4 regions of the Novosphingobium sp. GV079 genome follow, and region 2 is predicted to be linked to each of the others. Evidence: predicted binding sites of a transcription regulator. Region 2 holds the regulator's gene; each other region holds the start of a gene.
The links. The regulator LexA, encoded in region 2, represses DNA repair genes until DNA is damaged. The targets are predictions, from matches to a motif close to GTTCCNCNCTTGTTCT.

Region 1 (2,200 bases), on a different contig from region 2:
ATCGTCAAGCAATCGGGCGGCTTCATCTTTGCCGATAGCGAGGTGGGCAAGGGCACGCGCTTTACCATCTACCTGCCGGTGCATGTGCCCGATCCGGCCGATGTGGCAGAGGCGGCCAAGCCCAAGGGCGAGACGCGCCGCACGCAATGGACCGGCGGCGGGCGCGTGCTCTTGGTCGAGGACGAGGACACCGTGCGCGCCGTGGCCGAGCGGGCGCTGGTGCGCCAGGGCTATGAGGTCACCACGGCGGCCGATGGCGAGGACGGCCTGGAAGCGCTGTCACGCATCATGGCGGTTGGCGGGGATATCGACCTGGTGGTGTCCGACGTGGTCATGCCTTCGATGGACGGGCCGGCCATGGCGCGCGAGATCCGCCGGGTTAAGCCCGATCTGCCGGTGCTGTTTATGTCAGGCTATGCCGAGGAACAGCTCCGCCGCGAGATCGACATCCCCAACATGCATTTCCTGGCCAAGCCGTTTTCGGTGGCGCAGATCGTGGCGGCGGTCGAACAGGTGCTGCGCGGGGAGTGATTGCCCCTCCACCACCCGCTGCGCGGGCGGTTCCCCTCCCCACGATGTGGGGAGGGCCTTCAAGATCCTCCCCACATCGTGGGGAGGTGGCAGGCCGCAGGCCTGACGGAGGGGCGGGCCGAACAAGCCAGCTGAGTCGCCAATTCCGCCACGATGGCAGCATTTTCCCAAACTGGGGAAATGCCATGCCGAGCGTGGGTTGCTGCGTGGGAGAGCTTGAAAAAGTCCCTGAAATCCCCATGTTTCCAGTGCGCAGCGGAAATTGTCTCCACTCTGGAAAGAATTTTCTGTTCCCCCCTTGTTCCATAAGAACAGAATAAGTACATTGTTCTGTGTGTTGACGGTTCGTGTCAGCCATCTCTAGGCAAGGGGAAGCAGCCATGGCGGCGCAGCTCAAGCTCATTCAGGAAGGCAAAGAAAAGGACATGGATCGTCAGAAGGCGCTAGACGCCGCACTGGCCCAGATCGACCGCGCATTCGGCAAGGGCTCGGTGATGAAGCTGGGCTCCAAGGAGACGATGCAGGTGGAAGCGATTTCCACCGGCTCGCTCGGGCTGGATATCGCGCTGGGCATTGGCGGCCTGCCGCGCGGCCGCATCATCGAAATCTATGGCCCGGAAAGCTCGGGGAAGACCACCCTGGCGCTGCACGCCATTGCCGAAGCGCAGAAGACCGGTGGCACGGCGGCCTTTGTTGACGCCGAACACGCGCTCGATCCGGTCTATGCCAAGAAGCTGGGCGTCAACATCGATGAACTGATCGTCTCGCAGCCCGACACGGGCGAGCAGGCGCTGGAAATCGTCGATACGCTGGTCCGCTCCAACGCCATCGACATTCTCGTCGTCGACTCGGTCGCCGCGCTGGTGCCCCGCGCCGAAATCGAAGGCGAAATGGGCGACAGCCACGTCGGCCTCCAGGCCCGCCTGATGAGCCAGGCGCTGCGCAAGCTGACCGGCTCGATCAGCCGTTCGCGCTGCATGGTGATCTTCATCAACCAGGTGCGCATGAAGATCGGCGTGATGTACGGCAACCCGGAAACCACCACCGGCGGCAACGCTCTCAAGTTCTATGCCTCTTGCCGTCTCGACATTCGCCGTACCGGCCAGATCAAGGATCGCGACGAAATCACCGGCAACACCACCCGCGTGAAGGTCGTCAAGAACAAGGTCGCCCCACCGTTCAAGCAGGTCGAATTCGACATCATGTATGGCGAAGGCATCTCCAAGATCGGCGAAATCCTCGATCTCGGGGTCAAGGCCGGCCTGGTCGAAAAGTCGGGCGCATGGTTCAGCTATGACTCGGTGCGCATCGGCCAGGGCCGCGAAAACGCCAAGAACTTCCTGCGCGAAAACACCGAACTGCGCGATCGCCTGGAAGCGGCGATCCGTGGCCGGACCGAGCAGGTGGCCGAAGGCCTGATGGCCGGCCCTGACGCTGACGACGATATCTGATCAGGCGTTGACCTGATCCGCAGGGCGCGATGGCGGCAGGCTGCCGCGCCACGCCCTGCCGTTCCTTGCTCCCGGCGCGTCGTTCCAGGTGAATGGCGCGCCGCTGGCGTTTTGGCCAGGCAAAGTCTTTCATCCCGGCGACAACGCCAGGATCAGGGCGTGACGCAAGCGCCGCTGTCGCCAAGCTCGCGGCGATCATTTATACCGGCAGCATGACA
Region 2 (2,200 bases):
TCGCGAGTTTGATCGCATCTATCAGGTCACTCTCAAGAATGGCGTCGTTTTCCGATTAGGCATGATCGCAGAGTACGAACCTACCGCCGATGCGGTTCGCAGCCTTTGGGATCGGTTTGGTCCGATGGATGTCGCGTGGAACATCAACCCGAACGGGAGCCCATCTAAAGAAGCGATCGAAGCGGGAAATGAGCTCGGATGCAAGGTGATAAAGTGGGAAGGGCTGAGGGACTACATCCACCAGAGATCATGAAGGCTGGCGCAATTGCAGCTCATCTGCTGACGTTTTGCGGGTCCTTTGCCAATTTCGACGCTTATATGTTCGGCTCGACCCTGAACGGGGTCGGCAAAGACATCGACATTCTTGTCATTGGCCCCGGCGGTGAAGCGCTATCCAACCTCAAAGCGGAAATGCGGTCGGCCGGCGAACAATTGCCACTCCACATTCTCTGCATGTTGCCATCAGAAGCGGATGAGAGTGAGTTCTTGCTCAAGGAGCGATGCGTATCGCTTGTGGATTTGGCCAAGTCTGCTGTGTCACGCGCCTAGCGCGATCGAGTTCTATTTCGACCGCGCACCGCACAGTTGTGAAGGTAGCTTCGCCATTTGGTCCTTTCAATGCCGACTGACTGCTAACGGCCCCGCCTCTGTCGCAGTGGCGGCACCACCCAGGCGAACCCCGAATATCTGCTCTAAACAAGTGCTGAGGTTCCACCCGGCGCTGTCGAACGGCAGGAAAGCCACACTTAAAGGCATTGCGTATTATCGACCCGGCGCAAGGAAACCTGCGCAGAGCGAGGCAGGCTGGGGAGGTTGACCGCTGCCCAATGGAGCAATCACGCCCAACAGTAGCCCGTTGAAGGGCCCGCACGCAGATGCCTATTCACTCAGCACAAACCCCTCTACCACCACCCTCAATGATACCGCCGCAGCAGCCCTGCCAGCTTGCCTTGCACTTCCACTTCGTCGGGGGCGTAGAACTGGGGGTTGTACGCGGCGTTGGCCGGGTCGAGGCGGATGCGGCCTTTTTCGTGGTGGAGGTACTTGAGAGTCGCTTCCTCGCCACGCACCAGGGCGACGACGATTTCACCGTCGCGGGCGGTGTTGGTGCGGCGCACGAGGGCGTAGTCGCCGTCGAGGATGCCGGCGTCGACCATCGAATCGCCCGACACTTCCAGCGCGTAGTGCTCGCCAGAACCGAGCAGGGCGGCGGGCACGGGCAGCATGGCCGAGCCCTCCATCGCCTCGATCGGGGCGCCCGCGGCGATGCGGCCGTGGAGCGGGATTTCGATCACGTCGTTCGCGGCCACTGGCGCCGGGCGCGGGGTGGCGGACGCGGGGGCAGTGGGGCGCGGCGCGGGATTGCGCGCGGCGGCCTTGGTCGCCAGGCTTTCCGGCTCGCGGATCACTTCGAGGGCGCGGGCGCGGTTGGGCAGGCGGCGGATGAAGCCGCGTTCTTCCAGCGCAGAGATCAGGCGGTGCACGCCAGACTTTGACTTGAGATCGAGCGCTTCCTTCATTTCTTCAAACGAAGGGGAAATGCCGGAATCATCAAGGCGCGTCTGGATGAACGAGAGCAGTTCGTGCTGCTTGCGCGTGAGCATCCGCAAGTCTCCTATGGCGAACGAATGCGGAACGAATAAGCAACCAAACCGAACCCGTCAAGCAAATCCGCCAAATTCGAGCAGATAGATCGGCACCTTGCTCCCTTCCGGTTGCATCGCCGCGCCGGCCTCGCGCTGCACCAGGCAATTGGCGCGGGCAATGGGGGCGATTGCGCCGGAATCCTGCAACGGATCGAGTGTGACGGAAACGCGATCCCAATGGCCGCGCAGGAATTCGGTGCGCCCGCCACCGGCCGGCATCGGCTGGGCCAGCGGCATGTGCAGCGGGCTGGGCAGCGGCTGGGCGGCACCCAGCGCGGCGCGCAGCAGGGGGAGCATGAACAGGTGCGCGGTGACATAGGCCGAGGCCGGATTGCCGGGCAGGCCGAGGATCACCTGCGGCGCGGCGCGGTCCTTGGCGCTGCGTTGCCCCACCAGCAGCGGCTTGCCCGGCTTGATCGCCACGCGCCAGAAATCGATGCGCGCGCCCACTGCCTCCAGCGCGGGGCGAACCAGATCGTGATCACCGACCGAGGCACCGCCGCTGGTGACCACGATATCCGCCTCGTGCACGCTATCGAGCGCGGCGGCCAAGG
Region 3 (2,200 bases), on a different contig from region 2:
ATGGCAAGCGGCGTCGCGCTCTACCGCCATCAGGCGCAAGGCCTGGCCACTGCGCGCCACCAGGGCCAGCGGCACGCCTGCGGGCAGCGGGTCTGCCGATGTGGCCCTAACCCGCTCGCAGGGCAGCCAGGGGAAGTACAGCGCCAGATGGCGCCGCCTGTCCGTTTTCGCTCCGGTTGGAGGTGCCGGTGGTGTCCCGGAAACCGCCATGTTGTTCATCCCATTGCAAATGCCACGTTTGCCCCGCCGGCCCACCCCGCCAGCGCAGCGCCTCTACCGCCAAAGCCGGCAAGCCGGGCGGACGCACTTGCGCACCCGGTGGCGCTGCGAGGGGTTGGGACGGCGCACTGGCAACCTGCCAGCGGGTATGTGCGGCGCTGGGCTGCGCCTTGGCGGCATGGCGCAACAGCACGACCGGCGTTTGCGTGCGTTCGGCAGCCAGCACGAAGCGCCGGCTGGCCGTCAGGTCATAGCCTTTCAAGGGCCCCTCGCTTTCCAGCAAGACCAGCGCCAGGCCAGGGCAACGCGCGCCCTCCAGCCCAGCGCGCAGCAGAGTGGCGGCGTCGCCTGCCTCTACCAGCAGCAGCCGCGCCGGATCGATACCCAGCAGCATCAGTCCTTCACCGTAGAGCGCCAGCGACTGGCGCCTGCCACTGCGCACCATCAGCACGGTGCCACTGCGATTCGCCGCGCCCAGCCCCAAGGCAAAGGCAAGCCCCGCCGCGCGATCATCACCTTGCCCATGCACTTCATGCACTTGGCCCGCCGCCAGCATAGGCACGGGACGCTGCAAGGCCGGGCGCAGGCGCCAGGCCGGGGTGGTGAGGATCGAGGCGGAAACACTTTCCATGTTCCTATTATGTTCCATTTCTCACTCCCTGTCGAGGCTGGCCGTTGGAACAGGTGGGGATAGGGTTGCGATTGTATTGACATTGTACATACAAAGGCGGATATTCACGCCATGGACCAGTCTCCCCAAATGATCCCAAGCAAGGGCAGCATCAATCTGCGGATCGAGGCTGCCACCCGCCAGCTTATTGACGAAGCAGCGGCCATTCTGGGCAAGACCCGCACCGAATTCATGATCGAAAGCGCGCGCCAACAAGCGATCGACGTCTTGCTCGATCAGCGATTGTTCGCACTGGAAAGCCAGGACCATGCGGCCTTCATGGCCGCGCTGGACAATCCGCCCGAGCCTGGCCCAAGGCTGAAGGCACTGATGCGGCGGGTGCCGACATGGCAACGGGAAGACTGACTGCGCCAGTCCCTCTGGCCGATGACCATGAGGTTGACGAGTTCGATTGCGGAGAGCCGGCGCTCAATGCCTGGTTGCGGCAGAAGGCGCGTCGCAACGAGGGGCGCTTCGCGCGTACCTATGTGGTATGCGATGATCGCAGAGTGGCGGCCTATGTGTGTATCCTGGCAGGTGCAGTAGAGCGGCGGGAAGCACCATCCCGCCTGCGCCGAAACGCGCCTGATCTGATCCCGGTATCGATCATCGGGCGCCTTGCGGTGAATCGGCGCCATGCCGGCCAGGGCTTGGGAAGCGATTTGCTGGCCGATGCCCTGCGCCGCATAGCCTTGGCGGCACAAAGCATCGGCATCGGCGCGGTGATGGTTCACGCCAAGAATGAGCAGGCTCGGCGCTTTTACCTGAAATGCGCCGACTTCCTGGAATATCCGGCCGATAGCCGAACCCTGTTCCTGCCCATAGAGACGCTGATCGCGGCTCTACCGTGATGCTTCACTTCATCGTCGGGATCACGAAGCTCTGGTCCACCACATCGCCCGAGGTGCTGGGCCAGCGCTGGGTCACGGTCTTGGTGCGGGTGTAGAAGCGCACGCCGTCCATGCCGTATTGGTTGAGATCGCCAAAGCCTGAGCGCTTCCACCCGCCAAAGCTGTGATAGGCGACCGGCACCGGGATCGGCACGTTGATGCCAACCATGCCCACTTCCACCTTGGCGGCAAAGTTGCGGGCGGCGGCGCCATTGCGGGTGAACATGGCCACGCCATTGCCATAGGCGTGGTTGGTGGCCAGCGCGATGGCTTCATCGACATCGTGCGCGCGCACGATCTGCAACACCGGGCCGAAGATTTCCTCCTGATAGCTGCGCATTTCCGGTGTCACGCGGTCGAACAGCGTGGGGGCCAGGAAATTTCCGTTTTCATAGCCTTGCAGCGAGAAGCCGCGGCCATC
Region 4 (2,200 bases), on a different contig from region 2:
TGGAACTGTGCGCGCACCAGGATCGCCACACGGTCGAGCGGGCAGCCCTCGCGCTCCAGCCGCTCGATCTCCTCGCCCACGCGGCGCGCTTCCTCGGGCGCGTCCCACACGCCGATCACGCGCAGCTTGTCGCCGCCGTCGCGCTCGGTCCACAGCTGCTTGCCCAGCCGCTGCGCATTTTCGGCAATCAGGCCCGATGCCGCGCCCAGGATATGCGGGGTGGAGCGATAGTTCTGCTCGAGCCGGATCACCTTGGCGCCGGGAAAATCCTTTTCAAAGCGCAGGATGTTGGCCACTTCGGCGCCGCGCCAGGAATAGATCGACTGGTCATCGTCGCCCACCACGCAGATGTTCTTGCGCACTTGCGCCAAAAGCCGCAGCCACAGGTACTGCACCGCGTTGGTGTCCTGGTATTCGTCCACCATGATATAGCGGAAACGGTCCTGCCAGCTTTCCAGCACATCGCGATGCTGGCGGAAGATCACCAGGATATGCAGCAGCAGATCGCCGAAATCGCAGGCGTTGATGGTGCGCAGCCGGTCTTGATAGAGCCGGTAGAAATGCGCGCCACGGCCATTGGCATAGGCTTCGTTTTCCCCGGCATCGAGATCATCCGGGCCCAGCCCACGGTTCTTCCAGCGATCGATCAGCCCGGCCAGCTGCTTGGCCGGCCAGCGCTTGTCGTCCACGCCTTCGGCCTGGATCAGCTGCTTGAGCAGGCGCAACTGGTCATCGGTATCGATGATCGTGAACGAACTGGTCAGCCCGACCAGCTCAGCATGGCGGCGCAGCATCTTGGCCGCGATCGAATGGAACGTGCCGAGCCACGGCATCCCTTCCACTGCCGGCCCGATCAGGTGCCCCACGCGCTCGCGCATCTCGCGCGCGGCTTTGTTGGTAAAAGTCACGCACAGGATCTGCGACGGATAAGCCAGGCGCTGGCGCAGCAGATTGGCAAGGCGCGCGGTGAGCGCGGCGGTCTTGCCGGTGCCGGCACCCGCCAGCATCAGCACCGGGCCATCGGTGGTCAACACCGCCTCGCGCTGCGGCGGGTTCAGGCCTGACAGCCAATCGGGCTCGTTGCCTGCAAGGGGGCCGGGGGGAGAGTGGGGAGAAGGGGGGGCAAAGCTCGTCACGGTGGAACAAGTAGGGAACCGGGTGCGCAGGCGCAAGGCGGATTTGCCCATCCGCCACCGTCCTATGCCCCGGCCAAAGCTTCCCATTCATCTGTCATACATCAACAAAATCACCGCTTGCCGCACACACGGGGCAAGTCGAGCGGCTGATCGACACAATATCACGTCTGGCCGAATGCCCGGAAACGAAATGACAGGATCGGGCGTAACTTGGGCAATTCGGATCTTTGGAACAGGAGAAGATCTCCATGCGAAAGATGATTTTCATCAGCGCTCTGGCGCTCTCGACCGCTTCGCTGCCCGTTGCTCTCCATGCTCAGGCAGCAGCCACCCCGCCGGCTACCGCAACTCCGACTGGTCCGTTCTCGATGACGACGGAACAGAAGGGCCAGTACGATGGCTGGCCGGCCGATCTCAAGGCCAAGTATGATGCATGGCCGTCGGCCCAGCAGGAATACTTCTGGTCGCTGAATGCGGACCAGCAGAAGGGCTGGTGGGCGATGAATGACACCCAGCGCGGCCAGGTCTATGCCATGACGCCTGACCAGCGCGCCCAGATTTGGCCGTCGATTGTGGCCCAGGTTCAGGGCCGGGCGTCGGCTTCGGCATCCGCTTCGGCAGCGGGCAGCACCCCGCCGGCCCCCACCGCTGACTCGAACAGCAGTGGCATGTCGGGCGGCATGGCGGCCAACACCGCCACGGCGCCTGCCCCGGCCCCGAGCGGCGATACCGGCATGGACAGCGCAGCGACGGCCAGCAGCAGCAGCCAGTATGCGTCCAACGCTGACGCCACGCCCAAGAAGTATCCCGTGTGCTCGCGCACGGTGACGGATAGCTGCCGCAACCGTGGCGGTGTCTGAACCAAACAAGCCCTGAAGGGTCGCACATCTGTTGCCTTGGCAACGGGGAGGGGGCGCCGGGAAACCGGCGCCCCTTTTCGCGTCAGCGCCGCGTGTCAGGCCGCCAAATCGATTGCGCGCTTGACAAGGAAGGGGCCGGCGGGAACGTCGCGCAGATCATGACCGCGCCCTCCCATCCGCTTCGCCAGAACGCCCGCATCCTTG

Region 1: the regulator LexA is predicted to act here: its motif matches at 821-836, upstream of recA (recombinase RecA).
Region 3: the regulator LexA is predicted to act here: its motif matches at 897-912, upstream of C8K14_RS06995 (ImuA family protein).
Region 4: the regulator LexA is predicted to act here: its motif matches at 1,140-1,155, upstream of C8K14_RS03745 (ATP-dependent helicase).

The regions. Positions count from the first base shown of each region.
Region 1 covers NZ_QBUE01000015.1:17,084-19,283, reverse strand. Annotated here, with positions in the region: gene C8K14_RS16990 (ATP-binding protein) at 1-531, shown strand, start outside; gene recA (recombinase RecA) at 912-1,982, shown strand; gene C8K14_RS16980 (class I SAM-dependent methyltransferase) at 2,195-2,200, shown strand, end outside.
Region 2 covers NZ_QBUE01000012.1:70,746-72,945, forward strand. Annotated here, with positions in the region: gene C8K14_RS22900 (hypothetical protein) at 1-253, shown strand, start outside; gene C8K14_RS15400 (nucleotidyltransferase domain-containing protein) at 250-549, shown strand; gene lexA (transcriptional repressor LexA) at 915-1,604, opposite strand; gene C8K14_RS15410 (molybdopterin molybdotransferase MoeA) at 1,662-2,200, opposite strand, start outside.
Region 3 covers NZ_QBUE01000004.1:215,756-217,955, forward strand. Annotated here, with positions in the region: gene C8K14_RS06990 (DNA polymerase Y family protein) at 1-219, opposite strand, end outside; gene C8K14_RS06995 (ImuA family protein) at 107-850, opposite strand; gene C8K14_RS07000 (DUF1778 domain-containing protein) at 962-1,255, shown strand; gene C8K14_RS07005 (GNAT family N-acetyltransferase) at 1,237-1,740, shown strand; gene C8K14_RS07010 (CoA-acylating methylmalonate-semialdehyde dehydrogenase) at 1,745-2,200, opposite strand, start outside.
Region 4 covers NZ_QBUE01000002.1:425,341-427,540, reverse strand. Annotated here, with positions in the region: gene C8K14_RS03745 (ATP-dependent helicase) at 1-1,136, opposite strand, end outside; gene C8K14_RS03740 (hypothetical protein) at 1,385-1,996, shown strand; gene C8K14_RS03735 (MFS transporter) at 2,155-2,200, shown strand, end outside.